2 regions of the Gottfriedia sp. NPDC058432 genome follow, and region 2 is predicted to be linked to the other one. Evidence: riboswitches for the same ligand, from Rfam matches in the RefSeq annotation. Region 2 holds a riboswitch; the other holds the start of a gene.

Region 1 (16,459 bases), on a different contig from region 2:
TTGATATTGACTTACAAAAACAGGGTACTGAGTTTACATTATTCGCAGTAAAAAATGGAATGACTAGCCAACCTGTTAGGCTAATTGTAAAAGATGCAAAGGCTCCAACTATATTGAATATTATTGAAGTCGGTGACAATGAAGAACAAGTCAGAGGTACAGTATCAGTAAATTCAACAGACCCAGTTGCTAATATAGAGGTAATCGCTAATGATAAAGTAATTGGTACTGGAATTGCTGATAAATCCGGTTATTTTAGTGTTTCAATTCCAATGCAAAAAGCCGGAACAACATTGAAAATAACTTCAACAGATGCTTCAGGAAATTCAGATATCAAACAAACAATTGTTAAAGATCGTACTCCACCAGAGATATTTATAAAACCTGAAACTATTTATGCTAAATACATTACGGGGAAAACAGAACCGAATTTATTTGTAAGGTATTTTATTAACGGAGTTTTAAAAGAAGAAGTTAAATCTGACTCTCAAGGAATTTTTGTATTAACTAGAGGTTATTTAAATAACAATTCACTACTTTTGTTTCAAGCAATAGATTCTTCGGGAAATATAAATGAAAATAGGATTCTAGTTGATGATATAAATCCTCCTGAACCACCTCAGGTAAACACTGTTACAAATAAATCGACAGAAATATCGGGGAAAGCTGAAGCAAATGCAACTTTAAGGTTGATGATAGGTGGTAAAGAATACAGTGCAAAAGCAGATGGCTATGGAAATTACAAAGTAACCATCCCAATCCAAAACGCTGGAACAACAATTTCAGTCGAAGCAAAGGATAGTGTCGGAAATGTAAGTTCTGCTAAATTTATTAAAGTCGTTAAAGTGGCTCCCAACATCCCAACTGTAAATACAGTCAATAATAAAACGAACATTGTATCGGGAAAAACCGACGCATATGCAACAGTAGTAGTAGAACTCTCAGGGAAAATATTCAGTGCAAAAGCGGATCAGTATGGAAATTATAAAGTTACTATACCAATTCAGAATACTGGAATAAGTATATCTATTACAGCACAAGACAGTTCTGGTAAAGTAAGTGCAGCAAGAAGTACTAAAGTTGTAAGAATAGCTCCAAATATCCCATTAGCCAATACAGTCAATAATAAAACGAACACAGTTACTGGTAAAACAGAAGTAAATGCAACAGTGGGTGTAACAATCTCTGGGAAAGTATATAGTGCAAAAGCGGATAAATATGGGAATTATAAAGTAGGCATTCCAATTCAAAATTCCGGAATAAGTATATCAATTACAGCAAAAGACAGTTCTGGAAAAATAAGTGCAGCAAGAAGTATTAAGGTTGTAAGAGTAGCTCCGAACATACCAATTGTAAATACAGTAAAATACTATTCTACAACAGTAACAGGGAAAACCGAGAAGTATGCTATTGTAACTGTCAAAATTGGGACAAAAACATACACAGCAAGAGCAAATGTATCAGGAAACTACAAAGTACATATTCCAAAACAGCGAGCGGGAACAAAGTTAAATGTAAATACAAAAGATTCCAAAGGATTTGTAAGTGCTACTAGAGTATTAACAGTTTTAAAATAGTAAAAAGGCCAGTAATCATTCGGGGAATTGCGTTAGTTAAATAAGAAAAAAAGATCCTTCTCAAAAAAAGAAGGATTTTTTTGTGTTAATTATTACAATCAGTAATGAACTTTTTTATCTTTTTCTGAAAATTTTTCAACTGATAAATCAACATTTTTTATTAAGGCAGTAAAGAATTTTTTTATCCAAAAACACCAGCAAAAGGATTGAACCTTTTAAAAGAAGGCTCAATTCTTTTAATTATTATTTGAAAAAGAAAAAATCAGTAAGATCGTTAAAAACATCTGTGTTTTTTTTACTGAAATTTGCAATCAAACTAGTTATTTTAATATAACAATCATCATCTTCGTTTTATAATTTTATTACGTTCAATTTAAGGAACTAATAGAAAGAATCAAAATAAATATGTAAGGCTAATCTAAAAGTATTTTTACTTGGTAACTTTGAAAATAAATTATTAGTGTTTGGAGTGACAAGGTTTTCTACAATAGTTTGGAATTAATTTCCAAAAATTACTGAAAAATCTAACATTTAGTAAATGGGTTGACGTGATTTTTTTTATCGGTTAATCTTGTTTCAATCAATTAATAAAAATAAATTACATAACAAATAATTCTTATCCAGAGAGGTGGAGGGACTTGGCCCTATGATACCTCAGCAGCGGGTTCTATATGAACACTGTGCTAATTCCATCAGGGTATTGCCCTTGAGAGATAAGAAGAGTAGATTTTCCAACAAATCCTCTTCTATCTAAGAAGGGGATTTTTTTCATCTATACCCTTCATAATAACTAAATAAATTATTTCTTATCCAGAGAGGTGGAGGGACTGGCCCTATGAAACCTCGGCAGCGGGTTCTTGTAATACCGTGCCAATTCCATGGGAGATCCCAAAAGATAAGTAGAGTTAGTAAAAAACCTCTCAACTTGTCTTTGTTGAGAGGTTTTTAGTCTGAAGTAGAATAATTCCTTTTGAACGTGGAGCTTTATAGAAGAAGACATGGGAATTATTTGGTTTTAATACCAAGTATTCATATGTGAAAAATGTGATTTTGGTATTCTTAAGTGTTGTTGCCACCAATTTAGGTGTTCTACAGATAAAACATTTTTTTAAAGGAGGAAGGTACTGAAAATGCGATTTTTATTTAAAAGATTAATAACAATGATTGTTACGATTTGGATTATTATCACTCTTACCTTTATCATTATGCATCTCATTCCCGGTGATCCGTTTGCATCAGACGCAAAATCATTACCTGAAGAAATTGTCAAGAATATGCGGGCTAAATACAATTTAGATGAACCGCTACATGTTCAATACCTACTATATCTTAAAGATTTATTGCATTTTAATTTTGGTCCATCTATTCAATCGAAATCGAGAGGTGTAAACACATTAATTGCAGAAGGATTTGGACCATCAGCATTATTAGGAATTCAAGCATTGATAATAGCTTGCGTTGTTGGAATTGGATTAGGAACGATTGCAGCGTTAAAGCATAATAGATTACTTGATTATGTATCAATGTTTATAGCAATTATTGGAATTTCGATTCCTAGCTTTATATTAGCCCCTTTATTAATAAAATATTTTAGTGTTCAGTGGGGGCTATTACCAGTAGCATCTTGGGGGACTTGGAGCCATTCTATATTGCCGACGATTGCTTTGACAGTAGGTCCAATCGCAATAATTACTAGGTTTGTCCGTACTAGTATGATTGAGGTTTTGAATCAAAATTACATAAAAACTGCAGAAGCTAAAGGACTGTCAACAATTGAAATTGTCGTCAAGCATGGTATTCGAAACGCTTTAATTCCAGTTATTTCTTTTATTGGACCTTTATTTGCAGCGGTTATTACTGGAACTTTTGTAATCGAGAAAATATTCGCTATCCCAGGACTAGGTAAATATTTTGTAGATAGTATTTTTAATCGAGATTACCCAGTTATTCTAGGCACTACTATTTTTTATAGTTTTATATTAATTGTTACGCTTTTTATTATAGATTTGTCCTATCGTTTGATTGATCCACGAATAAAATTTGGAAAAGGAGATGAATCATAATGAATCAACCAGAAACGAATCTCGACTCTCTCTTTCATCCAGTAGATCGGTCGACAATGCAGAAACAAAAAATTATAAGGCCCCAAAAAAACTATGCGAATGAGATTGTTAGAAAGATAGCTAAAAATAAGCTTGCAGTAGTTGGCTTTATTTTACTTACAATCATTATTATTCTTTCAATTATTGGGTCTCATATGGTTCCATATAGTCCAAGTAAACAGTCTTTAACACAAGGAAATTTATCGTTATCTAGTAAACATTGGTTTGGAACGGATGATTTAGGTAGAGATGTGTGGTCAAGAACATGGGCTGGTGCTAGAATATCGCTCATTATCGGATTCTCTGCAGCATTAATCGATTTAGTCATTGGAGTGTTTGTAGGTGGTATTTCTGGCTATATGGTTGGAAGAAGTAAAATCGGAGATCGAATCGATAGTGTTTTAATGAGAATTGTGGAAATTCTTTATGGGATACCGTACTTACTAGTAGTAATTCTCTTAATGGTTATTATGAAGCCAGGACTAGGAACGATGATTTTAGCCTTATCAATCACTGGCTGGGTAGGAATGGCAAGAATTGTTAGAGGGCAGGTCCTACAATTAAAACAACAAGAATTTATACTCGCTGCAGAAAAGCTTGGTACATCACATTGGAAAATAATTTTAAAACATTTCATTCCGAATATGATGGGAATTATTATTGTTAATTTAACGTTTACGATTCCTAACGCTATATTTGCTGAATCTTTTTTAAGTTTTCTAGGATTGGGAGTACAGGCCCCGTCAGCAAGCTGGGGTACAATGGCAAACGATTCATTGGGGGTTATTTTAAGTGGACAGTGGTGGAGATTGTTTTTCCCAGGTCTAATGATTTCATTAACAATGTTTGCTTTTAATGCTTTTGGTGATGGATTACAAGATGCATTGGACCCCAAATCGAATAAGTAAGGAGGGATAAACAGTGAATTATTTATTAGAGGTCAATGATTTACATATCTCTTTTCATACAAATGGTGGAGAGATTCAAGCTGTAAGAGGTGTTTCATTCCATGTCGATCGTGGAGAAATTTTAGCCATTGTAGGTGAAAGTGGTTGTGGAAAAAGTGTAACAGCCCAATCCATTATGGGGATGATTCCAAAAACTTATGGAAACATAAAAGAAGGAGAAATTTCCTTTAAAGGAAAAGACTTAATAAATTTTTCAAAAAAGCAATATCAAAGAATAAGAGGATCTGAAATAGGTATGATTTTTCAGGACCCTATGTCTGCATTAAATCCAACAATGAAGATTGGTAGACAAATAGACGAAGTGTTAATAAAGCATAAAAATCTATCGAAAAAGGAAGCCAAACAAAAAACAATCGAGTTGCTACAACAAGTTGGAATTCCAGATTCGTTTAATCGTTATTCCGAGTATCCTTATGAGTTTAGTGGTGGTATGAGGCAACGCGTAGTAATCGCTATGGCTTTAGCTTGTGACCCTGAATTAATTATTGCAGATGAACCGACGACTGCACTTGATGTGACCATACAGGCACAAATTCTAGACTTGTTAAAGACCATCCAAACGGAGAGGAACTCTTCTATTATCCTAATAACTCATGATTTAGGTGTAGTTGCAGAAGTAGCAGACCGGGTTGCAGTGATGTATGCAGGAATAGTGATTGAAAGTGGAACAGTGAATGAGATTTTCGAAAATCCAAAACATCCATATACATTAGGCTTACTCCAATCTGTTCCTAGGCTTGAAATATTAGAAACAGAAAGGCTAGTACCAATTGAGGGAGCACCTCCGGATTTATTTTCACCGCCAAAAGGATGTCCTTTTGCTGAAAGATGTCCTTATACAATGGAAGTTTGTGTGGAACATATGCCAAAAATTGAGTCAATTACAGAGTCTCATCATGTCAGTTGTTGGTTAAACGATCCAAGAGCATTTAAACAGAAAGAACTCATTGGAGTAAGGAGTGAAAATATTGTCTGAATATGTACTAGAGGTTACTGATATTAAAAAGCATTTTAAAGTAGGGCCAAAGAAAACAGTTAAATCCGTTGATGGAATATCATTTGGAATAAAGAAGGGAGAAACGCTTGGACTTGTTGGAGAAAGTGGTAGTGGTAAATCCACACTCGGACGAACTGTTGTCGGTCTATATGAAGCAACTACAGGCAATGTTTCGTTTGAAGGAAAAAAACTATCGGAGTTGGATTCTAAAGGTAAAAAAGAGTTTAACAGACAAGTGCAAATGATATTTCAAGATCCACATAGTTCGCTTAACCCGAGGATGAAGGTTGGAGATATTGTCGCAGAAGGGATTGATGCATATAAATTGTTAAAAGGAAAAGAGAAAAAAGCAAGAGTAATTGAACTGCTTGAACAGGTTGGTTTAAATAGGGAACATGCAGATAGGTACCCACATGAATTTAGTGGAGGTCAACGCCAAAGAATTGGAATTGCTAGAGCATTGGCGGTAAAACCATCATTTATTGTTGCTGATGAAGCAATTTCCGCATTAGATGTATCAGTCCAAGCTCAAGTTATTAATTTACTACAGGATTTACAAAAAAAAGAGCAATTAACTTATTTATTTATAGCACATGATCTTGCAATGGTTAAGCACATAAGCGATCGAATCGGTGTGATCTATTTGGGGAAAATGATGGAATTGGCAGAAAGTACGACATTATTTAAAGAACCTCTTCATCCTTACACTAAAGCACTTTTATCAGCGATACCAGTGTCTGAACCAAGGTTGCGGGGGACAAAAGAACGCATTGTACTTTCTGGTGACCCACCGAGCCCATTAAATCCCCCTTCAGGATGCCCATTTAGAACTAGATGTCCAATGGCAATGGATATTTGTACTTATAAAACACCTGAGTGGAAAGAAGTTAGCATAAACCATTGGGTTTCATGTCACTTATTTTAAAATAATTGGAGGTTATACAATTGAAGAAAAATTCATTCATTCTTATTTCAATATTGATATTTATTTTAGGATTAGCTGGATGTGGGAGCAACTCTACAAGTAGTACTGTGGAAAAAGGAAACGATATTAAACAAGAAATAGTGGCTAACTTAGCAGGAGAACCTTATACATTAGACCCTGCCTTTGCATCTGATACAACTTCTTACTGGGTTATTGATAACCTATACGAAGGCTTGTATCGCTATGATAAGAAAGGGAATATTGTCGAAGGCGTAGCGAGTAAGGTAGATGTATCAAAAGATGGGAAAACATATACTTTTACAATCCGAGACGGACTAAAATGGTCAAATGGTGATGATTTAACAGCTAATGATTTTGAATTTGCTTGGAAAAGGGTTTTAGATCCAAAAACGGCGGCTTATGATCCTTCAAGCTTTTATTACATTAAAGGTGCTGAGGAATATAATACTGGGAAGGGATCAATTGAAAGTGTTGGTATTAAAGCAATCGATTCTAAAACATTAGTTATCCAGTTAAAAACACCAATCGAATTCTTTCCAAAAGTATTACTTGGGCAAGCTTTTTTACCGGTCGATAAAAAAGTAGTAGAAAGTAATAAGGATTGGGCAGCAGAGGCACAAACAATTGTAACAAATGGAGCTTACAAATTATCAAGCTGGAAGCATAACAATGAATTAACGATTGAAAAAAGTAATGCTTATTGGGATCAAAAAAATATAACAATTAATAAGGTTCGATTTAAAATGGTTGCTGATGCAACGACTGAGTATCAAATGTTTAAATCAAATGAACTTGATTTAGTAAAGAACTTACAACCCGAAGCAATTGAGCAAGAAAAAAATAGTAAAGAATTTGTTAATTCAAAGCAATTTAGTGTTTATACATACTCTTTTAACTTAAATGAGAAGCCCTTTACAAACTCAAAAATCAGAAGAGCATTTGCTGAGGCAATTGATCGTGAAGCAATTACAAAAAACATCTCTAAAGGAGGAGAGGAGGCAGCTTACGGTTATGTACCTTTTGGAGTAAAGTCTCCTTCAGGAAAAGATTTTAGAGATGAGGCAAAAAAATACTATAAGTTTGATAAGGAAGAAGCTAAGAAATTACTTTCAGAGGGCTTAAAAGAAGAAGGTTGGAGCAAATTACCAGAAGTAACACTTAAATATAATTCAGAAGCAAACCATAAAAAAATTGCGGAAGCACTTCAAGAAATGTTTAAAGAAAATCTAGGTGTAAAAGTAAAATTAGAAAATCAGGAATGGAAAACTTACATTGATACGTTTAAGCAAAAGAATTTCCAACTTGCTAGAATGGGTTGGGGCGGAGATTTTCTTGATCCATATCCTGTATTGAATCTTTACAGTAAGAACAGCTCAAGTAATTTTACAAATTGGAGTAACCCGAAATTTGATAAATTATTGGAGCAATCGTTAATTGAACAAAATGAAGAAAAAAGATTTGAGTTATTGCATCAAGCAGAGGCTGTATTAATGGAAGATATGCCAATTATTCCTATTTATTTCTCATCGCAGAATTCTTTAGTGAAGAAAAATATTAAAGGTATTCGCTTTGATCCGTTGAACAATCCAGACTTCCGTTTTGCAAAAGTAACAGAGTAAGTAAACTATCAAGCCATGAAATAAGGAAAGCATTTAATCTTTAAAAATTGAGTAGTTCTAAGGGGGGATAGAAGTGGAAAATATGTTGAGAAAAGCGGTAGAAACTAGAAAGCATTATCTCATTAACAAGCTTATTAAAATTGGAATATATAAAAAAGAGTCATCTCATTTATTTGTTCTAACGCTAACCGAGCTTGAAGATGAATATAATCGTGTAATAAGTATAAAAAGAAGTAAAAAAGTAAATTAAAAAAATCACCTAGATTATTAAATATATACAAGCAATGAGTAAGTATAAGATCAAAAGCAGCCATTGGCTGCTTTTTTAATTTAGTATTTGCAGGAGAGTTTAATAAAGAAACTGGTAAAAAGTACAGAATTTATTACTAAAATAGTACATGCAAGGGGGCATAAATTCTAAAAGAAAATTCGTTTCTAGGATGACTATTTAGTTTTGTGATGTGTGAATAATAAGAGGATAAGAATAGTTTTAATGAGTCTGTTTTTTCTTATTAAAGTAGATGAAGTGAATGACAAGATTGTTCAATAAGGACTTCACAGTTAAGTATTCTATATTTACTCTACTCTAGGCGCACGCGGATGATGAGTTTTTGAATTGTACTACTTTTTCATGCTAGAATGAATACAACTTCAATTGAAAGAAAATATAAGTGTGTATACTCTTATTCGAGGAGAATTTATGAATTTCGAGCAAATGGAATACATAGTAAAAGTTGCAAGCGAGAAATCGATCATTAAGGCTGCAGAAAAATTACATATTACAAGTTCAGGGCTAAGTCAATCGATCTCCCAATTAGAGCATGAAATGGGAATAAATATTTTTAACCGTTCAAGAAAAGGAACATTTCCAACAGAAGAAGGAAAGATTTTAATAAATAGAGCTAGTGAAGTCTTAGAAATTATCAGTAAGTTAAATGAAGAGCTGTCTGATTATAAAAATAATAAAAAGATTCATTTGAAAATAGTAGCTGCTCCTACTTTTGCAGCAGTACTTCTACGAGCAATGAACAGAATTAAAGATGAACATCCGAATGCAACGATTGAAATCGAGGAAAAAGATCCACCACTTATAATGGAAACAATTAAACACACTGAATATGATTTTTGCTTTTTCCCTCAAGATTTAGAGATACTAAAGGGTGAAAAAAATATTAACTATGAAATAATTCGGACTGATCGTGTTCACGCTATTGTAGGAAAAAACTCCCCGCTCTATCATCTTGACTACGTAACAAAAGCTGATGTATTCGAGATGGATACAGCGTGTTATTCAATCTATTCTGATTATTACTATTCTAAATTAATTAAAGAAAATAAAAATAAAATAAGAGTAACTACAAACAGTATGAATATTCTTACAGAGGCAGTTAGAGAACATAATGTATTTGTCTATTCTCATGAGTCAGGCGCTAAATTTCATCCATACATTCAAAGTGGAACCTTAAGATCTATTCCATACAAAGAAAATAATGAATATGTTGTTAAGGATTTATGGGTAATCTATCCAAAAAATAAAAAGCTTTCTATTATAAGTAAAAAATTTATCGAAATCGTTAAAGAAATAGCCACTCAATGATGAGAGGTTATTTTTTATTTAAGAATCTTTTTCTACTAAGTACCAATAGAATAGTTGAATTAGGATAAACGTCCTAATACACTATTGGAAAAATTTGTTAAAATTAGGATAGAGTAATTTAGCTCAAATAATTTAACAAAGGGGAAAATATGCAGAATAGAAACGTAGAACTGGTGGAACTAAATGCAGAAAATTGGTATGAATGCTGTCTATTAGAGGTATCTGAAGATCAAAAGAGTCACATCGAGCCGAATGCAATCTCGATTGCTCAATCGAAATTTGAATCTTCACTAAAGCCATATGCTATACATTTTGAAGGTAAAGCGGTTGGATTTTTAATGTTTAATACTACTGAAGAAGAGCTAGATGGCTATTGGATCTATAGAATAATGGTTGATAAGAATTTTCAACAAAAAGGACTTGGTAAGATTGCAACTCAGTTAATGATCGATGAAATGATTAAACTACCAAATGCCAAAAGAATTGTTGTAGGATATCACCCTGAAAACTTAGGAGCACATAATTTATATTCAAGTTTAGGATTTATTGATCATGGCGATCGATTTGGTAAAGAAATAGCAGTAGTATTAGATATAAAGTAGCTATGAATGTTCCAAAGGATAATTTTTTGTCGCTAATATCAGAGTAAAATACATCAATAAACGTAAAGAAGGGATAGCAATTAAGCTATCCCTTAAATTCTCGATTCATTCCAGTAAATTAAATAAAATTGCTGTCTGTTTTTATTGGGTGTCTTCGTCGATTTTGTACTCCAAAATATCACCTGGCTGACAATCCAATGTCTTACAGATTGCTTCTAATGTTGAAAAACGAACGGCTTTTGCTTTACCATTTTTCAGAATGGACAGGTTTGCCATCGTAATTCCAACCTTCTCCGAAAGCTCCGTTACGCTCATTTTTCGTTTTGCTAACATCACATCAATATTAATAATTATCGCCATACCATCCACCTCAGACCGTTAAATCATTTTCTGATTTTATGTTAATCGCTTCTTGTAGAAGCTGTTGGAGGATAGCAGCAAAAACGGCGATAACCAACGAAGCAAAAATGATGATCATCCCCAATATTCCAACAGGAGGGTCAACTTTCTTCGCTATAAAACGAAAGAGTGGCATACCTAATACATATATACTACTGATTGCAATTGCACAGTATTTTATGTTCATTAATGCCTTTACGGATAATTCTGAGAATGCTGTGTTATTGTCAATATACCGTAAAAGATTAAATGCCTGATAGAGGGCAATATAAAAAGGCACAGCAGCTCCATACATCACGATGAAAACAAGATATTTCATTGCGGCAATATTTGGATACAATTTTGAAGAGAAATTCGCAATATTTGGTACCAAAAATATACATAAAGCAAGCACTGCAATTCCAGCGAGAAAAATTATTAGCTTTAAGAAAGTGGTTGAACCTCTTTTAACATTCATATTAAGTACCTCACTTATTTAATGACAATATGAATTTAACATATTATTTATTGTTTTACAATAAATTTATATTGTTTTTTATTATGTTATTATTGTTATTGAAATATCCCTTTAATCTAGACAAAAAGAAAAAGCATTTCTCATATAATGAAATGCTTTTTCTTTACTAATGTTAAATGTATTTTATTTATTTGCAGCGTTTATTACATTAAGAGAATCATTAATTGCCGATTTACACTTATTTGCATCTGGGTTTGATGTACGAGCTGAAGCTAATACAACGTCAATCGTACCATCAATTTTAGTCCATGAAGTACTATCTATTTTTCTAAGTTTAGCCTCTGAAGTATCCCATTGATGTTCCAAACTGTCAGCATCTTTTTTAGTTAAATTAAAGTTCTTTGAGTTCACATCTGACAACATTTTATTTTCTATTGTTGCAAATTCTGTTAATTGACCAGATAATGTTGTTTGAGTAGAAGCAGCATTTGATGATAATTTAAGATAACCGCCAATACCAACTGCTAAGAAAATACACAGTGCTAAAATTGTTTGTTTCATTATATTATTTTTATTTCTATTTTCATCTGTTTTTTCAATATATAATGAAATATCAATTTTTGAAACAGCAAGGAAAACAATGATTGCTAAAATTGCGACCAGAAAAATGATACTTGTACTTGTTGTTCCTAAACCTAAACCACCATTCACTTTCGGTTGTGATAAATAATCTCCTAGTGATGCCCCAAGTGGACGTGTAAGAATGTACGCAATCCAGAAGCCTAACATTCCATCAAGTTTTAAAAACTTCCACGCTAGGAATACACAAAGGATGATCACAATAACCGTTACACCAGTTTTAAAATACCCAAGTCCAAGTTGTTCAGAATATAAATCCCCAACAGCAGTACCTAGTGCAAAGGTGAAAAGAATCGCTAACCAATAGAATATTTCTCTTTTTCTTGTGAAAATTGAATGGATAGAAAGTGTTTTTTCACTAAGAAACCAAAAAAGAAACGTTAAAGCTAGCAGCGCGGAGAATACAATCGTACTTGTTTCAAGAGGTACTCCAATAGCGTCTGTCAAATTATCGGTTACCAATGTTCCGAATACACTTATTAGTACAACGGTGATCCAATAAATACTTGGAACATATTTCTTTGCTTTGAATTGAAAAAATAAAGAGATAAAAAATGCAACACCCATAAGGACTGTTGTAAGTCCTAATCCTAAACCAAGGTTAAAATTCAAGAAGTCAGCAAATGTTTCACCAACAGTTGTACATAAAATTTTTATAATCCAGAAATAGATTGTAACTTCTGGTACCTTGTTAAGCAGGCTATTTATTTTCTTTTGATTTGTCTCCATAAATGATTTTCCTTTCTATTTGAATTAAAGTACATTTTTATATTCACACATAATAATGAAAGGAAAATGAAAAACAGGAGAATTGTACAATTTTATTGGTTTTAAATTACAACAAAAAGGAGTAGGTAAATTCCTACTCCTTTTTAATGAATAAACAAAGTTTACTTTGCCTTGTTAAAATCCTGTGTCGCTTCTTTGTTCATGCCTTTTTTCAGATAAGCATTTCCACGGTCACTGTAAGCAAGTTTAAAGTGAGGATTCAATTCAATTGACTTGCTGAAATCGGCAATGGCCTGATCATACATCTGCTTATAGTAATAAGCAAGCCCGCGGTCGTCATATACGAGGTAATCTTTTGGATTCAAATCAATAGCCTTGTTGAAATCGGTAATGGCTTGGTCGTACATCTGCTTACTGAGATAGGCATACCCACGGTTGTCATATACTTGGAAATCCTTTGAATTCAAATCAATGGCTTTGTTGTAATCAGATATGGCCTGATCATACAACTGCTTGCTTTGATAGGCAAGCCCTCGGTCGTTATATACGAGGTAATCTTTTTGATTCAAATCGATGGCCTTGTTGAAATCAGTAATGGCCTGGTCGAACATCCGCATATTAAAATAGGTAAGCCCACGGTTGTCATATACCTGGTAATCTTTTTGATTTAAATCAATAGCTTTATTGAAATCGGCAATGGCCTGTTTATACATTTGCTTATCGTAATAGACAAGCCCAAGGTTGTTATAAGCCAGGTAAAATTTAGAATTCAAATCAATGGTCTTTTTGAAATCGGCAATGGCCTGATCATACAACTGCTTATAGTAATAGGCAAGCCCGCGGTTGTTATAGGCCTTATAATGTTTCGGATCTAACTCAATTGCTTTGTCAAAATCGGAAATAGCCACATCGTACATTTGTTTTTCCAGATAGACAAGTCCACGGTTACTATATGATGTTGCAAAATCAGGTTTTAATTTTATAGACTCATTTAGGTCAGAAATGGCTTGATCATACATCTGCTTATCATAATAGGTATAACCGCGATTGTTATATGATAAATAATCTTTCGGATTTAAATCAATGGCCTTGTCATAATCAGAAATAGCCTGATCATACATCTGCTTATGGTAGTAGGCAAGCCCCCGGTTATAGTATAAAATGTAATCTTTTGAATTCAAATCAATGGCTTTGTTATAATCGGCAATGGCCTGATCATACATTTGCTGATCGTAAAAGGTAAGCCCGCGGTTGCCATAAGGCTTAGCTTCTTTCGGATTCAATTCAATCGCCTTATTGTAATCGGCAATGGCTTGATCGTACATTTTCTTGTGATGATACGACAGCCCACGATTATTATAAGCTTCCCACATATTAGGATTATTTTTTATTGCCTTGTTTAAATGAGAAATCGCCGCGTCATACTTCCCTTGTTGTTCTTCTTTATAGCCTTTATTATTGTAGTAATTTGCCAGAGGGCTACACCCGCCTAAAACTAGGCCAAAAGTTAATATTAAGAGTAGTTTTAAAAATGATTTTATTGCACTCACCTCTTTCATTGAATCTATAAATTCGAATAAAAGAATTGTTTATAAATGCAAGGTGATATTCTTAAGAAAAAACAGCCTTCTCCTTTATTTTTTTGTATTATCTGAGTCGCCGTTTTGATTATATGCTACTTTTTGTATTACTAAGCTAGTAACATAGTCTCAAAACGAATTGGTTTTTTTCTTGAGATAAATGAAAAGGTGTTCATTAATAAAAGTTAAAATTTAAATATGATATTAAAATAGGAGAAAAAACGAGATATGGATAATAAATAGTTAATCCAAAAGTGTATTAAAAACTTCTTCATCCAATAGTTCAACTGCAATTAGGTCTGTTTCGGCAGACTATATTTTGTTGCCAAACTGTATTGGAATAAAAAGGAATAAATTAATGTTTATCGAAATATATAAATTAATTACTTTCAAAAATCTATATAGAGCAGTTTAAAAAGTAGGAACACATGAAAGTTAACGAATGTAGGTGATTTTTTTGAAAAAGGTCATTGTTTCTTGCGTACTTCTTGTCTTATTAGTAGCTATGGGTTTTGGTGTTTATTATTTCATTCCAAAGAATGTAAATGAGTCAATAAATGGTGTTGAATATCAATTAGGTTCAGATCATGATCAAGTAAATTCTGTGACGATAAAAATAAAGGGCAAACTTCATCAATCTTTATTAGGAAAAAGAAAGTTTGTAGGGCTAATCGATGTAAAAGGTGCTAATTATCCTAATCCAAATAAAGATCGTAAATTAGGAATAGCATTTGATCAAAATGGCATGGGGATAATTGAATATGGTTACTATAAAAATGGACATCCAAAAATCGATAGCCATGGTATTCTCTTTGCTAACAATGATTTTAAGAAAGTGACGATTGGGGAATATCGAGAAAATCACGATGGGAAAAGTTGGTCAGGTAAAGACGGATGGATGGTTACAGGTCCAGCGAATAACAAAAGTGAAGCTTTAATTATTTCGAATGAGTTAATGAAAAAAGTTTTACACAACAAATTAAAATAATAATATTATAGATTCAACAAATTATTCTTTAGTTTATGTTCATGAGTCACGATTGTGGCTCTATTTTTAATTGACTTTGCTAAAGCTTATAAGGAGAGAAAGAAAAATGACGGTTAGATTAGAAAAAATGAATTCAGTTGAATTCCAGCAATATCTCAGTTATGCAATTAAAAACTTTGCAGACGAACAAATTAAGTCTGGTAATTGGGAGCAACAAGAGGCAATTAGTAAATCAAGACAAGAACACGAAAAATTATTACCTGAAGGAGAGAATACGGTAAATCATCACTTATTTACAATTCGTGACAAAAACCAAGTAGTTGGTATGATTTGGCTTGCACAAGGAATAAATGAAAAAGGGTTTATTTATGATATTAACATTTGGGAAGGAAACCAAGGTAAGGGTTATGGCAAACAAGCAATGAAAGAAATTGAAATCGTAGCCAAAAAGATAGGATTGAAAAGTATTCGGCTTCACGTCTTTGGTCACAACAAAGTAGCACGAGTCTTGTACGAAAAGTTAGGTTATGTAGAAACTAGTATAAAAATGGAAAAAACATTATAGATGACAAACGGGTTGCGTTAATCAAAGAAGAATTAACGCTTTTTTGTTGAAGTTATTAAGCCTAACTGGCAGTTTAGTTACATAAGAATACTTCCTTTCTTCCTGGAGAAGGAAATATCATTAAGGGCGAGAATTAACATATTATGGTAATAGAGGAGATGGCATTATGAGAAATATTTACTTTCTGATTTTGGTTACTTTGTTAATGTTGGTTGGTTGTTCAAATGATTCCCTTCATTTTAAAGGTGAAAGCGAACATTGGAAAGGCGAATATACAACAAATGTCGATGGCACTACTGAAAATGGTCAGTTTGAATTTGAATTCAAAGATGGTAAACAAAAGAAAAAAAATTTAGAAATCAATGTCGATGGCCCTACTGGGAGCAGTAACCGAAAAGAAACTGAAAATGATGAAACTGTCATTACTATGAATACCTCTTGTTCGGGTTGCTCAGTTACGAGGGATTCAGATGTTTTTAAAGTAACGATTAAATGGGATGGAAATGAAGAATCTTTTGAGTTGAAGTAATAGAACTAACTAATGCGATCGTTGAACAATCATTAAGTCATAATATTAAGTGATAGAGAGGGGAAATTATATGAATCCTATTTTATTAGATGTTCCGTTAGAAATAGAAACAGACAGACTAATTCTTCGAGCACCACTTCAAGCTGGCGAAGGAAAAGTAGTAAA
Region 2 (16,459 bases):
AGTCCGGTATTAGTTTATTCAGCTGAATTGTCTGGTGAAATTTCTGATAACATCGTCGGAATTGACCAAGCAATGAAGTGGGGATTTGGCTGGGATTTAGGACCATTTGAAATTTGGGATGCAATTGGTGTATCTAAATCGGTCGTACGAATGGAAAGCGAAGGCTTAACTGTACCGAATTGGGTTAAAAATATGATCGATCGTGGTAATGAAACATTTTATAAGCAAGACAATGGAGTTACAAGCTTCTATCATAATGGTCAATTTGAAGAGTTAGTAAGAAATGATAAAGAAGTTAAATTAAATGTTTTAAAAGAACAAGGTCGAATGATTAAACAAAATTCAGGTGCGAGTTTAATTGACCTTGGAGATGGAGTTGCATGTTTAGAATTCCATACAAAGAGCAATGCAATTGGTATGGATATTACGCAAATGATTAATTTCGCAGTTGATGAAGTTTCAAAAAATTTTAAAGGTTTAGTTATTGGCAACCAAGCTAAAAACTTCTGTGTTGGTGCTAATTTAGCAATGATTTTAATGGAAGCACAAGATGATAACTATTTTGAAATTGAAATGGTAGTTAAAGGATTCCAACAAGCAATGATGAAAATTAAGTACTCAGATAAACCGGTAGTTGTAGCTCCTTATGGTATGACACTAGGTGGCGGTGCTGAAATTTGTTTACCAGCTGCTAGTGTAGTTGCCTCTTCTGAAACTTATATGGGCTTAGTAGAAGTTGGAGTAGGCTTAATCCCAGGTGGGGGCGGTAGTAAAGAGCTTTACATTAAACAATTAAAACAGTTCCCAGAAGGTGTAGAGTTTGATCTACAAGGTCTTGCAAATCGAGTATTTGAAACAGTCGCAATGGCAAAAGTATCGACTTCTGCACAAGAAGCATTTGAAAATGGTTTCTTAAATCATGAAGATCGCAAAGTATTTAATTCAGATCATTTAATTTATGAAGCAAAACAACGTGTACTTGAGTTATATGAAGCAGGTTATAGCGCTCCAATTCGTGAAAAAGTACCAGTAGTTGGTGAGTCTGGTTATGCAACTTTATTAGCTGGTGCAAACTCAATGTACTATTCTGGCTATATTAGTGAACATGATTTAACAATTGCTAAGAAATTAGCTTATGTAATTGCAGGTGGAAAAGTACCATTCGGAACGTTAGTAGACGAAGAGTATTTATTAAATATTGAACGTGAAGCATTTTTAAGTTTAATTTCTGAAATGAAATCTCAAGCACGTATGCAACACATGCTTGTAAAAGGAAAACCGTTACGTAATTAATCTAAAGATGGAGGGAAGAATATGAGAGAAGCTGTTATTGTAGCGGGTGCGAGAACACCTGTAGGTAAAGCGAAAAAAGGATCACTAGCAACAGTTCGTCCAGATGATTTAGGGGCATTAGTTGTAAAAGAAACATTAAAGCGTGCAGGAAATTACGATGGTCCAATCGATGATATTATTTTTGGTTGCTCATCCCCGGAAGCTGAGCAAGGATTCAACATGGCGCGCAATATTGGGGCACTAGCTGGATTACCGCATTCAGTTCCAGGAATTACAGTGAACCGCTATTGTTCTTCAGGTTTACAAAGTATTGCTTATGCAAGTGAACGAATTATGTTAGGTCATTCTGAAGCGATTATTGCGGGCGGAGCAGAATCAATGAGTTTACTACCAATGGGAGGGCATGTTGCTCGTTTAAATAGTAGATTAGTAGAAAATGCACCTGAGTATTATATGGGTATGGGGCATACAGCTGAACAAGTTGCCAATCGTTATGGTATTTCAAGAGAAGATCAAGATGCTTTTGCGGTACGTAGTCATATGCGTGCAGCAGCAGCTATTAAAGAAGGGCGTTTTGTAGACGAAATCGTTCCAGTAGATGTAACGCTACGTTCAGTTAACGCAAACAATAAATTAGAAGAAAAGAATTTTACTTTCTCTCAAGATGAGGGTGTTCGTGAAGGTACATCTTCTGAAGTATTAGCTAAATTAAGACCAGCATTTAATGTAAGAGGTTCAGTAACGGCTGGAAACTCTTCACAAACAAGTGATGGGGCTGCAGCAGTCTTAGTAATGGATCGCGAAAAAGCGGAAGCTGAAGGACTAAGTCCATTATTAAAATTCCGTTCTTTTGCAGTCGCTGGAGTAGCTCCTGAGGTAATGGGAATTGGACCAGTTGAAGCAATTCCAAAAGCTCTTAAATTAGCAGGATTAAGCTTATCTGACATTGGAATATTTGAATTAAATGAAGCCTTTGCTTCCCAATCAATTCAAATTATTCGTCACTTAGGTCTCGATGAAGAACGTGTAAATGTAAACGGTGGGGCGATTGCATTAGGGCATCCACTTGGCTGTACTGGTACTAAACTAACTTTATCTTTATTACATGAGATGAAGCGACGCAAAGAGCAGTTCGGGATTGTAACGATGTGCGTTGGTGGCGGAATGGGTGCTGCCGGAGTATTTGAATTAGTTTAATAGATGTACGGAAATAGATTGTTAGAATCATATCTTCAAACAAGTAAATAGAAAATAGGAGGAATTATTGATGGAAAAAACAATCGGTAACTTACTTAAAGGCGGAAGCTTTTTAACAACAGAAGTGACTTTTGATAAAGTTTTTACACCAGAGGATTTTACAGATGAGCATAAATTAATTGCAAAAACAACTGAAGATTTTGTAGTGAATGAAGTTTTACCTGAATTAGAATATTTAGAGCAACACGAATTTGACCGCACTGTAAGATTATTAAAACAAGCTGGTGAGCTAGGATTATTAGCAGCAGATGTGCCAGAAGAATATGGCGGAATCGCACTAGATAAAATTAGCTCAGCATTAATTACAGAAAAAATTTCTCGTGGTGGTGGATTCTCACTTTCTCAAGGAGCCCACGTAGGGATTGGTACACTTCCAATCGTATTGTTTGGAAATCATGATCAAAAGCAACGTTACTTACCAGGTTTAGCATCAGGTGAGAAATTTGCAGCTTATGCATTAACTGAGCCAGGTTCAGGATCAGATGCATTAGGAGCAAAAACGGTTGCTAAATTAAATACTGAAGGAACTCACTACGTTTTAAACGGTGAAAAACAATGGATTACAAACTCTGCGTTTGCAGATGTATTTGTTGTTTATGCAAAAATTGATGGAGAGCACTTCTCAGCATTTATCGTTGAGAGAGATTATGAAGGTGTTTCGACTGGTCCAGAAGAAAAGAAAATGGGTATTAAATCATCTTCAACTCGTACACTGATTTTAGAAGATGTAAAAGTTCCTGTAGAAAACCTTTTAGGTGAAATTGGAAAAGGTCATGTTATTGCATTTAATATTTTAAATATTGGTCGTTATAAATTAGCTGTAGGTACAGTTGGTGGATCAAAACGTGCTTTAGAATTATCTGCAACGTATGCTAACCAACGCCAACAATTCAAAACACCAATTGCTAAATTTAGTTTAATTCAAGAAAAATTAGCTAGTATGGCTACAAAAGTTTATGCAAGTGAAAGTTCAGCATATCGTACTGTAGGACTTTTCGAAGATCGCTTTAGTCAATTAACTGAAGAGCAAGCAAAAGATCCAAAAGCAGTAGCTGCAGCTGTAGCAGAATATGCGATTGAATGTTCTTTAAATAAATTCTTCTGTTCTGAAGTGTTAGACTATGTTGCAGATGAAGGAGTGCAAATCCACGGTGGATATGGCTTCATGGCTGAATATGAAATTGAGCGTATTTACCGTGATTCTCGTATTAACCGAATTTTTGAAGGAACAAACGAAATTAATCGTTTAATTGTACCAAGTACTTACCTTCGAAAAGCAATGAGCGGAGAGCTTCCATTACTTCAACAAGCACAACAAATTCAAGAAGAGTTAATGATGTTAATGCCTGAAGAAGTGGGAGATGCTCCTTTAGAGCAAGAGAAATATTTAGTTCGTAATGCGAAGAAAATTGCGATCATGATTGCTGGTTTAGCAGTTCAAAAATTTGGTAAAGCATTAAGCAATGAACAAGAGATTCTAGTAAATATTGCAGATATCGTAAGCAATATTTACGCAATGGAATCGACAGTTCTGCGTACTGAAAAGGCAATTAACAAAGTAGGATTAGTAAAATCAAACCAAAAATTACTTTATACTCAAGTATTCTGTCAAGAAGCATTTAATGAAATCGAAGCTCATGCTAAGGAAACACTTGTTGCTGTTGAGTCTGGTGATACATTAAGAATGATGACTTCAGCACTTCGTAAGTTTACACGTCATACGCCAATTAATGTAATTGCGAAGAAACGTGAAATTGCTGCTAATGTATTAGAAGAAGAGCGTTATACTGTATAAATAAAAAAAACTGCCGATCTGTAGATTGGCAGTTTTTTTTATTTAACAATTTGGGATTCGTTTTTTAAAGACGCTGTAGCACCCTTACTCCAATCGTTTGCATTAAAGAATAAATAGTTCTAGATTCTTAAATAGATAAGGATAATTTTGCCATGACTTGTGCCATACTAGTATAAGTTGAGTAAAATTTAAGAGGTTCATCGAATGATATAGTAAATTACTTTGATATATTAAAAATATTTAAGGTTTTTGTTTAAATCTGTCGAAAAACACGAATGTTCTACTGGTTTAGTATGATGAATATTGCTATAATATTTTTGGAACTAACTTATTACAGAATTTTCGAACGGAACTATTTTAACTCGCATATTCCCTGTGATAAAATAGAATTTGGGAGGAGTTGCTAAAATGAGTATCATTTTTTATACATATCCAAAATGTGGAACTTGTCGAAAAGCCGCTTCTTGGCTTAAAGAACATAATATTCCGGTTGAAGCAATTGATATTACATTAAATCCACCTTCAAAGGAATTACTTGCTGATCTTTATAAAGCAAGTGGAATTTCTATAAATAAATTATTTAATACAAGCGGCGTTAAATATCGTGAGCTTGGATTGAAGGATGTTATTCCAACAAAGACTGAGGACGAGCTATTAGAACTACTAAGTTCGGATGGTAAATTAATTAAAAGACCTCTGCTTTTTAATGGAGATAAAGCGACAGTTGGTTTTAATGAAGAGGTATTTGAAAAGGCTTGGTTATAAAATAACTATATAATTTAAGGTAATTAATCTGAGGAGGATTTCACAATGTCAATTCCAAATGAACTACGTTATTCAGAAGAACATGAGTGGGTAAAAGTTGAAGGTAATAAATACTATATCGGTATTACTCATTTCGCTCAATCAGAGCTTGGAGATATCGTATTTGTTGAGCTACCAGAAGTAGGCGATGAACTTACTATAAATGAGCCATTCGGTAGCGTTGAGTCTGTAAAAACAGTATCTGAACTATATGCTCCAATCAGTGGTAAAGTAATTGAAGTAAACTCTGATCTAGATGAAAATCCTGAATTCGTAAACGAATCTCCATACGAAAAAGCATGGATGGTAGTTGTTGAAGCTACAAACGCTTCTCAACTTGATGAGTTAATGACTGCTGGTCAATACGAAGAAATGATCAATCAAGATTAATTATCTAACATTAAGCGTCCAAATTGGGCGCTTTTTTATTTTGCGTGTATAATTAATGTAATAAAGCTTAACTTATTTACATAAAACATAATTTAAAGGGACATTTTCATTTAGGGAAAAAAAGGAAACAACTAAGGGGAAATCGAATATACTATATACAAAAGATTTTTAGTCAAAAGTTTTTGAGTCCTATACATTAGGTGATGCCCAGTGAATATTGAAGATCAAAGAAAAGTTATCATTGTCGAAGGTACTACTGATAAGAGAAAAATACAGACGATCATAAAGGAGCCTGTAGATATTATCTGTACGAATGGTACAGTTGGTACTTCAAAGCTAGATGAGCTTGCTGAAATGTTAGATTTAAGAGAAATCTATGTGTTAGTAGATGCAGATGAGGCCGGTGAAAAGCTTAGAAGACTGTTAAAAAGAGAATTTCCACAGGCAGAGCATCTGTACATTGATAGAAGTTATCGAGAAGTGGCAACAGCTCCGAGTCAACATTTAGCTAGTGTATTATTAGGGGCGGATATTTTAGTATTTACAGATTATTTACGTACAAATTAAAGAGGAATAATGATCATGCAGCAATGGACAAAGAATGAAATAATGCAAAGAATTCAATCAAAAGAGACGACAGTTATTTATATTTATACCGCAATGTGTGGTACATGCCAAGTAGCTTCTAAAATGCTAGAAGTTGTAAATGAGATTCTGCCAAATTTACCTATCAGTAAGGTAAATATTAATGAAATAGTGGAAGAAGCTCAAAACTGGAAGGTTGAAAGTGTACCTTGTTTACTTATTTTTGAAAATGGGGAAATGAAACAAAAAATTTACGCTTTTCAATCTGTACCTTATTTACATGAATTGTTAAAAAAATATAATTTATATATTAAACGATGAGTTGATCATCAAGTTTTTAGGATTTTGTCATTACATTAAAGAGAGTGCATTCGAAATGCACTCTTTTTATTTGTCTTTTTAAGTGATCATACGAGAGCTATTTCATTTTCTAAATCCCTTATAAATGTCCCTAACCTTTGACATATTTCTCGGGAAATGAGTTGAATGTTGTAGAAATAAAATTAAAATATAGATTTTTATCAAGGTAAATGTCGAGCGAAATATAAAGAATACACCCCTTATCTATGAGAAAATAAGATTAAAGAAATCGGGAGAGGTGTTTATTATGGATATCAAGGAGTGGATAGGACAAGCAAGAAACTTATTTATAAAAAAGGAATATTTACAAATCATTTTGCCAATCGAAGAAAGGATTGTAGAATTAAACTGCCTAAATGAAAAAGTATTTATAAAGTTAAGTAAAAAGGCTCCTTTTATCGAGGTAATTGATCGTTCGATTCCGCAACTTAGAGTTAATTTTTCAAAAGATGGATGGGAATATCTAAATTCAGGTTCGCAAAGGTTAGGACTTTTATTAAAACTGAATGATGCTTCTTTTGAAGGGAACTATCGATTATTACTACTAATGGAAACGATTTTTCAATATACAAGTGTAGAAAACGAAAAAAAACTTTTAGAAAATTGTTGACAACTACTGTCTAAGTTTGTAGAATTGGACTTACGTTAAAGAAATTACGTTAAACAACTTAATAGATCGTAAGATTAACTCTTATCGAGAGAGGTGGAGGGACTGTGCCCTGTGAAACCCAGCAACCGTCAATGAACGTCATTGAAATGGTGCTAATTCCTGCAAAGCATATGCTTTGAGAGATGAGAGAAAGGAATACTTTTTGTATGTTAAACCTTTCTGCTCATGTGAGTTGAAAGGTTTTTTTGTTTTATGCGACTAAAAAAGTACTTACTTACAAAAAATTGAAAGATAAGTTGTTAGAATGTTTTGAAAGGAGATCAAGTGTATGATTCAAATAAATAATGTAAGTAAAATATACAAAGGTAAAAAGGGCACAGTTACCGCAGTACAAAATGTTTCTTTAAATATTGAAGCAGGTGAAATTTTTGGCATGATCGGATATAGCGGCGCAGGGAAAAGTACGTTATTACGTATGCTAAATGGACTTGAGTCCCCTACATCAGGTGAAGTAATTATTAATGGTCAATCGATCTCTAAATGCTCATCTAGTCAGTTAAGAAAAGCAAGACAAAAAATAGGAATGATTTTTCAGCATTTTAATTTATTGTGGTCAAGAACTGTATTAGAAAATATACTTTTCCCACTTGAAATTGCTAAAGTTTCAAAAAAGGAAAGCATTAATCGTGCGAAAGAATTAATTAAACTTGTAGGACTTGAAGGTAGAGAAAATGCTTATCCTTCTGAACTAAGTGGAGGTCAAAAGCAACGTGTCGGAATTGCAAGAGCACTTGCTAATAACCCAGATGTTCTTTTATGTGATGAAGCGACTTCTGCATTAGATCCTGAAACAACAGATTCAATCTTAGCTTTACTGACAAATATTAATAAACAGCTTGGTATTACAATAATTCTGATTACCCATGAAATGCATGTTATTCAAAAGATTTGTCAACGAGTAGCAGTAATGGAAAACGGAAATGTAGTAGAAGAAGGCCATGTTGTTGATGTATTTACTCGTCCTAAACAAGCAATTACAAAGAAATTTGTGACGCAAATCAAAGGCAATGATGAAGGTGAAGTAATTTCTCAAGGTGATGGGAAGGATAATACTTACAAGCTAACATTTAAAAATGGTCAAGCAGATCAGCCACATATTTCTGAGGTAGTTAAGCACTTTGATATTGAGATTAACATTTTGCAAGGGAAAATTGTTCAAACTGCTGAAGGCTCTTATGGGACAATGAAGATTCAACTTGTTGGTGACATAAAAAACATCAAAGAAGCAATCGCTTATTTAGAATCAAAACAAGTTGAAGTGGAGGTAGCATAAGATGACACAACTTTTTCCGAATGTTGATTGGGATGCAATGCTTGTAGCTACTCAAGAAACATTATTCATGGTTGTAATTGCTGCGGTTGCAACGTTTATTTTTGGACTAATAATAGGTTTATTCTTATTTTTAACTAGTAAAGACCAGTTGCTTGAAAATAAATTTTTTAATACAATCCTAGCAGCGTTTGTAAATATTTTTCGTTCAATACCGTTTATCATTTTAATCATTTTATTAATTCCATTTACGATCTTTATACTTGGCTCAATGCTAGGAGCAAAAGCAGCATTACCTGCATTAATTATTGGTGCTGCACCATTCTATGCAAGGATGGTCGAAATCGGATTACGTGAAATTGATAAAGGTGTAATCGAAGCTGCAAGAGCAATGGGAGCTAGTACCTTTACAATCATCGTAAAAGTATTAATACCAGAAGCTTTACCAGCAATTATTTCAGGTTTAACAGTTACTACAATTGCAATTGTTGGTTATACAGCAATGGCTGGTGTTGTAGGTGGAGGTGGACTTGGTAACCTAGCATTTATGGAAGGATACCAACGTTCTAATAACCAAGTAACTCTTGTTGCGACAGTCATTATTTTATTAATTGTATTTATTCTTCAGTTTATTGGAGATTTAGTAACAACGAAAATAGATAAAAGAGCTTAATCATATAAGGGAGGAACTGACAGTGAAATTCAAAAAAATCGCAAGTTTATTAGGAGCAGGTGTTTTAGCATTATCTTTAGCAGCATGTAATAAAGGTGGAGAAGATAAAAATAAAGAATTAGTGGTAGGTGCATCAAATGTACCTCACGCAGTTATTTTAGAACAAGCTAAACCAATCCTTAAAAAAGAAGGAATTAACTTAAAAATTGTTAAATTCCAAGATTATGTATTACCAAATAAAGCACTAGCTTCAAAAGAATTAGATGCAAACTATTTCCAACACATTCCATATTTAGAGTCTCAAATGAAAGAAAATGGTTATAAATTTGAAAACGCTGGTGGAATCCACATCGAGCCAATTGGAGTTTACTCTAAAAAATATAAGAGCTTAGATGAACTTCCAAATGGAGCTAAAATTATCATGAGTAGCTCAGTAGCTGACCATGGTCGTATGTTAAGCTTATTACAACACGAAGGATTAATTAAACTTAAAGCTGGAATTGATCCAACTACTGCTCAAATTAAAGACATTGTTGAGAATCCAAAACACTTAAAATTCCAAGCTGACGTAGACGCTGGTATGCTTCCAAAAGTTTATCAAAACAATGAAGGCGATGCAGTACTAATTAACACAAACTACGCGATTGATGCTGGATTAAACCCAATGAAGGATGCTATTGCTTTAGAGGGTAAAGACTCTCCATATGTAAACATTATTGCTGTTCGTAAAGGCGATAAAGATAAAAAAGAAATTAAAGAGCTTGTAAAAGTATTACACTCAAAAGAAATTCAAGATTTCATCATTAAAAAATATAAAGGTGCTGTAGTACCTGTAAGTCAATAATAAAAAGAGAGAGGGTATCCCAAGTGAATTTTTGTGGGAACCCTCTTTTTTCTATAGGTAATAAAGTTTTAAAAAACTATTAACTGAAAATAAATTCTGAAAATCGCATATAAAATTGGCAATGCAATTAAATCCCAAGGAATCGCAAATAAAATAAATAAAAAAGGGACGGACATAAGTCAGTTAAACTAACTTATGCCCATCCCTTTTCTATATTTAGCTCTTCACAAGAATTTGATTTACAGGTGAGATTGGTGGTCGTTCAGCCATAACCTCAATAATATTTTTAGCTGCTATTTCTGACATAGCATCACGAGTTTCATATGTTGCATTACCGATATGAGGTGTTAATACAACATTTGTAAGTGATTTTAGCACTTCTGTTATTTTTGGTTCGAATTCAAATACATCTAGAGCAGCACCCGCAATTACGCCATCCTTTAATGCGTCTACTAATTCCTGTTCGTTCGCTAAAGGACCTCTAGCTGCATTGATAAAAAATGCAGTATCTTTCATCTTATAAAACTCTTCTTTTCCAAATAAATGGTGTAGATCGGGCTTGTAAGGAGAATGAAGGGTAATATAGTCAGAAGTCTGTAAAAGTTCATCCATTGATACGTAAGTGGCATTTAATTCTTGTTCAAGTTCATTACTTAATCTTCTTGGTTGGTGATAAATAATATTCATATTAAAAGCCCTAGCTCGTTTAGCTACAGCTTGTCCGATATTACCGAAACCAAAAATACCTAAAGTTTTTCCTGATACTTCGGTTCCTCTAAAGAATAATGGAGCCCACCCTTCAAAACCTATTGTGCGGCAAAGTTCGTCCCCTTCGACTATTCTTCTGGATACAGCTAGGAGGATTCCAAAAGTTAACTCAGCAGTTGCGTCTGTAGAAACAAGTGGAGTGTTTGTAACATGAATGCCTTTACTAGTTGCATAATCTACATCGATATTATTAAATCCTGCTCCGTAATTAGCAATAATTTTTACATTTTTAGCAGCATCAATTACTCTTTTGGTGATTGGAGTGGATAGTAAACTTAAAATTGCATCTACCCCAACAACCAGTTCACACAATTCATCTTCTGTAATTAATTGCTCATTTTCATAAACAATGACATGATGATCTTTTAATAATTGCTCGGCTTTTTCTGGGATTTTTCCCGCTACTAAGATATGTGCCAAATTAGAAACCTTCTTTCAACAGTTTAATAATTGAATGTTATCGTTTTTATTATAAATGAAGTTTCAAGTTATTGTTTAATTTAGTATTTGGTAGTTTAAAGAATATATTTATATTTAATGTCTGTCAGCAATGAAAAAAGTAGACACAAGTCTGCTTCACGTTGTTGAGAAAAAATCTTGTCAATTAATTATCATATTTTCGTAAAAGGAGTAGAGTGATATTGATTTCCACTACGGGATGCTCGCTTTCCATGGGGCGAGATTCTTTAGCCTCCTCGGCGCGCCTGCGGGGTCTCAGCCTTCCTGCATATCCCATAGGAGTCGAGCACCCCTTTCGTTCCAATCAACTTGTTTATCTCAAAGAAGTCTACAATAAAAACTTAATCAAATAGCCTTTACTTAGCATAAACTAACAGTTATTTATTAATCAGTTTATAGGTCAATTAATATCGAACATTTTACTAAACTATTATTTGAAATTGTTTTTCTAAAAATTAGCTCAAAATATTTTTAATTTCTCAAGAATAATTAATACTATAGTTTGTTGATATTTTAAAACAGCTAAACATATTAACATTAAAATAAATATTAGATAACAAAAAAATAGTAATAAGATTCACTTAATATCCGTTTGACTATTTTATATTTCAACACAATGAAAAAAAAGCAGACATTAGTCTGCTTTTGTCATTGATATCTATGATTTAAACTTGCAGAAGGGGGTGTATGATTTACTGAATAAAACTTATTTAAAGATTGATCTACATATACCCAGCCCTTCCAGCCTAAGTGAATTGTATCTTTTAGGAAAAACTCATCGTATTCATGTGAAGAAAAATCAGCCACTTGGAATCCAGAATCTTCAATTTGTTTTTTTACTTTTTTGTAATAAACTTCTCGACCTTCTTTAGGGAAACCAGCGTAATCATACCATGGTCCATTTACTGGAACGGAGATAAACAACGCTTTTGTGTGCTCTTTTTTTAATAATGCTAATACCATTTGAAGGTCATCATATTCTGGCGATACACCATAGTTACTATCGTGTTTATAATTTTTTAATGCTAGAAGACGGTTTTGAATGTGCTTTTTATAATATTTATTAATTATACCGAAATGGTTTGAAGTTGATTCACGTTGGCCCATTTTATCGGCAACTTGAGCTACTCGATCCCAGGATAAATCTTCATATTTTGATTTTTTTAATCGGAAGTTTTTATCTGGATCCATTATAACGGTATCAAAAAGATCTTTCTTTTCAAGTATTTTAAAATATGTGTAAGCTAACGGCTTTTCAGCCATAGCCTCGAATTTAATTTTTTTGTTATTTGAAATAAATGATTTTAGTTGAGTTACTAATAAAGAGTCTTTTTTGATAATTGACAGCGTTAAAAGTCTCTTTGCAATTTGTCTCTTTACTGAAATATCAATTGTATTATTAAAAACGAATGAATAAGTTTGAAGCGCAGAATAATTAGGTGAAAAATGAGTATCATCAATCCCATGTGGAATAAACCACTGTGGAGATAAAACAAACACAATTTTTCTATTTTTAATTCCATCACCTAAAGATGCTAAATCAAGAAAATGAACGAGACTTTGTGATCCCCCTCGACCAATTAGATAGGGAGTAAATTCATCTTTTTCTCCCATAAAAAATCTAGAAGGATGGAAGGGGTCTCTTCTAGCAAGTTCTGAAGACCCGAAAATAGGTAGAAATTTTGGGTCTTTTAACATTTTGCTTTGAAGTAAAGTCCCTTGAAATGTTTCAGGATTTAAAGATGCTGCTGTATTATTTAATCGTTCTTTTGTAATAAATAGTTCGTAAAAAGAATTTGGAAGATACAAAGCTAGTAAAAAAATGAAAATAGCTGTTATCATCCCAAAAATTTGAACTTTTTTCATTTTCTAGCCTCTAAAATCGAAATGATTTTATTTGGTGTTGCCCACTCCTCACGATCGAAGTCAGAAATCGTTACGTTGATACCAAGTTGTTCTTCGATTTCAACTAATAAGCTAACTGTACCAAATGAATCTAATAATCCTTCTTCAAAAATCAGAATATCTGGATTTTCAACCACTTCATCTGTATTACATAAATCTGCTAAAAGTTTTAAAACTTCTGCTCTTAAATTTTCCATTATACTCATTCTCCTTTAGTTAACTAGATGTCCTGAAAATATTAAAAATCCGAAACAAATAAAATGGAATGTAATAATAACCGCTAATACATGTGTTAGTTTATTATTTTTCCAAATCTTTTTTTTCTTATTGAATTGTTCAAACCAATCAAAACTACACATCAATATGGCTTGGTATACACCATAAAGTAGGTAATTTATTTGGATCCCGTGCCATGCACCCATTAGTAAAAATAAAGTAGTGTAACTGATATATGATATATTTCTTCTATTTTTTATCACTTTTTTCTTAGTCAGTAAGAATACCATTCTCATATATACATAGTCACGAAACCAAAATGATAAGCTCATATGCCAGCGATTCCAAAAGTCCTTTATATTTCGACTAATGAATGGCATATTAAAGTTTTCAGGTGTTTTAATACCTACTAAATAACTAACGCCGATTGCAAATGCACTATAACCTGCAAAATCAAAGAATAAGTACAGACTATATGCATACATATACGTTAGATTTGAGACGAAAGTATGCCCTACAACAAGCTGTGTTTCAAGTATATGAACGTTAATTAAATAACCAATTATATATTTATAGAGAAAACCAATAAAAATTTTATGAACGCCAATTTGAAAATACTCCTGGTATTCACTAGCCGTTAGCTTTTTTTGATAATCCTGTTGAAATCTCCTAAAACGATCAATTGGTCCAGAAGAGATCGTTGGAAAAAATAATAAAAACTTCAAGAAATCAACAATGCTTATTTCTTTTATACTGTGGTCGCGAATTTCAATAATGACTTGTGTTGCTTTAAATGTTAAATACGAAATTCCTAAAAAGCCTACAAGTGTAGTACTTTCAAATATCGGTGAAACCTTTACAATTATTAAAGGTAAAATTGATAGAAAAACACTTAAGTAATAAACAGTTGAATGGTTCGCATTCTTCCGATAAACACTATAACCTTTTATTAAAATAACTACCCAAATTATATAAGCAACTAGATAGAAGGTTTGTATTTTAGAAGAGGAAAAGACTAATAATAAAAACACAAAAGAAAGAAATGTTGTGTAGTTAGTTAATCTTTTTCCTAAAAAGCCTAATATGACTGCTGGGATTAATAGAACAAACAAAATACCGAAAAACGTAAAACTACCGTAAGGAATCATTGGTAAGTTTGCTCCAATAATTTTTTACGATCAACTTTACCATTCGTTGTCATTGGTAAGCTTTGTAAGTAACTAAATTTTCTTGGAATCATATAAGTCGGCATATATTTATTTAATTCTTGTTTTAAAAAACGTGTTAAATGATATTCCTTTTCGAAATCGTGTTCTTTAACGACTGTTAAGCAATGTAAATCGATACACTTACCATCCTTCATCTCTGGTAATATAACTGCAGAATGGACTAATGGTAATCTTCTAATGTTATTTTCAATGTCCTCAATTTCAATCCGATACCCATGTAGCTTTACTTGAAAATCGATCCTACCTTTATAGAACAAAAGTCCGTGATCAAAGTAACCAGAATCACCTGTTTTATAGGCGCGCATACCATTTATTTGATAATAGGCTGCATCAGTTTTTAATTGATTATTAAGATACCCTTTACTAACACTTGGACCAGCTATAATAATTTCTCCTGTTTCTCCTTCTGGAAGTGGGTTCCCTAATTCATCCATAATGTAAATGATTGTATCATCTTTCGGAGTTCCAATCGGTAATGGGGAATATTGGTTTATGACCTTCTCAGTAATCTGGACGAATGTTACAGCAACTGTTCCTTCTGTTGGACCGTAAGTATTATAAATCTCGGCATTAGGAAATCTAGATAAAAGCTGCTTAGCACTATTATTCGATAGTACTTCACCACAGAAAAGAAAAGTCTTTAAGTTTGGTAGTAGGGATTCGCTGAAATTTGGGTTCATCATACACATCTCTATAAATGAAGGTGTAGAAGTCCAAACCTCAATATCACTTTCCATTAAATAATCGAATAATACTTTTGGTCGCTCAACCAAAGATTTTTCAACAGCAATGAGTGTGCCACCCGACAATAAAGATGGATATAAATCCATTACTGATAAATCAAAAGAGAATGGAGCTTGATTCAAAAATCGTTGTCCATTGTGTATATTAAAATCCTTCAATATCCAATCGGTAAAACTACGTAAGTTTTTTTCAGTAATTTGCACACCTTTTGGATCTCCAGTACTGCCGGAAGTATAGATAATATAAAATGTATCATCGTCTTTAACATTAAAATCAGTTAAAGAATTGACTAGATCAGTAGAATCAATAATTTCCTGTAGTTCTCCAAAATTTATAATTTTAATGGATTCAAACTCTAAAGTAATTTCTTTTGGTGTAATTAGTAAAGTTGCTCCAGAATTAGTAATCATTTTTTTGAGTCTTTCAAAAGGAATAGACTCATCAACGGGAATATATGCACAACCTGCTTTTACACTTCCTAAGAAAATGGAAATCATTTCTGTCTGCATATGCCCATACACAATAATAGGCTTATTCGTAAAATTATTTTTAATCATCCAGCTAGCAATCGCATCTGATTGTTGCTTTAAAGTTTTATATGTTAAAGAGTAATCACTATTTTGAAATGCGATCGTGTTTGGGGTGTTAATTGCCCAATAATCTATTTGTTCAATAATTGATTTCATCAGCTCACGTCCTAAAAATCGTTATATATAAAGGTCCCAGTAAATGAATCTTTAAATCCATATAGGTAAAGTAGTGCAAGTAAAATTGATAAATAAAACGCAGTATAAAATAAAAACCTTAAAGTCTTTGAACGGAAAATATGGATTTTACCCATTTGTTTCCCCTTTCTTAATTTTTAGCTAGACGTATTATAACACCGAAAAATAGATGAAAAATTAACCAAACACCTTTTAAAATTACAAACAGATAATAAATTATTAAGGTTTAAGTAAATTTTTTCTAATTAAATTTTAAAGATTAATGGACAAGATTGTTAATACAATTAGGATAAGTAATTGAAGTGAATTTTTGTTCTTCGTTCCGATTTAAAAGTTTTAGATACAGTAGCTTTAAGATAGTATGTGATTGGAACTAAAAAATTGCACAATAAAATAGGGGTAAGGTAAAAATAATGGGGAAGAGGGAATATAGGGAAATCCTCTTAACCCTGCAAAATGGGAGAGCGGTATA

Evidence for each region. Region 2 has a riboswitch for S-adenosylmethionine ahead of ACFWM3_RS03825 (methionine ABC transporter ATP-binding protein). Riboswitches for the same ligand answer to the same signal wherever they lie in the genome.
Region 1: it holds a riboswitch for S-adenosylmethionine, as region 2 does, so the genes downstream of both, ACFWM3_RS18475 (ABC transporter permease) here and ACFWM3_RS03825 (methionine ABC transporter ATP-binding protein) in region 2, are expected to answer to the same signal.

The regions. Positions count from the first base shown of each region.
Region 1 covers NZ_JBHXLC010000021.1:44,536-60,994, forward strand. Annotated here, with positions in the region: gene ACFWM3_RS18470 (Ig-like domain-containing protein) at 1-1,577, shown strand, start outside; SAM riboswitch class I at 2,191-2,297, shown strand; SAM riboswitch class I at 2,381-2,479, shown strand; gene ACFWM3_RS18475 (ABC transporter permease) at 2,708-3,640, shown strand; gene ACFWM3_RS18480 (ABC transporter permease) at 3,640-4,587, shown strand; gene ACFWM3_RS18485 (ABC transporter ATP-binding protein) at 4,601-5,623, shown strand; gene ACFWM3_RS18490 (ABC transporter ATP-binding protein) at 5,616-6,569, shown strand; gene ACFWM3_RS18495 (peptide ABC transporter substrate-binding protein) at 6,590-8,209, shown strand; gene ACFWM3_RS18500 (Fur-regulated basic protein FbpA) at 8,292-8,459, shown strand; gene ACFWM3_RS18505 (LysR family transcriptional regulator) at 8,910-9,806, shown strand; gene ACFWM3_RS18510 (GNAT family N-acetyltransferase) at 9,956-10,408, shown strand; gene ACFWM3_RS18515 (helix-turn-helix domain-containing protein) at 10,550-10,768, opposite strand; gene ACFWM3_RS18520 (DUF2975 domain-containing protein) at 10,779-11,264, opposite strand; gene ACFWM3_RS18525 (COG4705 family protein) at 11,448-12,632, opposite strand; gene ACFWM3_RS18530 (tetratricopeptide repeat protein) at 12,794-14,191, opposite strand; gene ACFWM3_RS18535 (hypothetical protein) at 14,670-15,200, shown strand; gene ACFWM3_RS18540 (GNAT family N-acetyltransferase) at 15,307-15,765, shown strand; gene ACFWM3_RS18545 (hypothetical protein) at 15,932-16,294, shown strand; gene ACFWM3_RS18550 (GNAT family N-acetyltransferase) at 16,365-16,459, shown strand, end outside.
Region 2 covers NZ_JBHXLC010000002.1:321,501-337,959, forward strand. Annotated here, with positions in the region: gene ACFWM3_RS03785 (3-hydroxyacyl-CoA dehydrogenase/enoyl-CoA hydratase family protein) at 1-1,293, shown strand, start outside; gene ACFWM3_RS03790 (acetyl-CoA C-acetyltransferase) at 1,315-2,490, shown strand; gene ACFWM3_RS03795 (acyl-CoA dehydrogenase family protein) at 2,561-4,345, shown strand; gene ACFWM3_RS03800 (arsenate reductase family protein) at 4,754-5,110, shown strand; gene gcvH (glycine cleavage system protein GcvH) at 5,156-5,539, shown strand; gene ACFWM3_RS03810 (ribonuclease M5) at 5,756-6,106, shown strand; gene ACFWM3_RS03815 (thioredoxin family protein) at 6,122-6,445, shown strand; gene ACFWM3_RS03820 (hypothetical protein) at 6,732-7,094, shown strand; SAM riboswitch class I at 7,173-7,283, shown strand; gene ACFWM3_RS03825 (methionine ABC transporter ATP-binding protein) at 7,423-8,427, shown strand; gene ACFWM3_RS03830 (methionine ABC transporter permease) at 8,429-9,097, shown strand; gene metQ (methionine ABC transporter substrate-binding lipoprotein MetQ) at 9,120-9,941, shown strand; gene ACFWM3_RS03840 (2-hydroxyacid dehydrogenase family protein) at 10,158-11,129, opposite strand; gene dltD (D-alanyl-lipoteichoic acid biosynthesis protein DltD) at 11,817-13,034, opposite strand; gene dltC (D-alanine--poly(phosphoribitol) ligase subunit 2) at 13,031-13,270, opposite strand; gene dltB (D-alanyl-lipoteichoic acid biosynthesis protein DltB) at 13,286-14,437, opposite strand; gene dltA (D-alanine--poly(phosphoribitol) ligase subunit DltA) at 14,434-15,948, opposite strand; gene dltX (teichoic acid D-Ala incorporation-associated protein DltX) at 15,960-16,103, opposite strand; gene ACFWM3_RS03870 (serine hydrolase domain-containing protein) at 16,459-16,459, shown strand, end outside.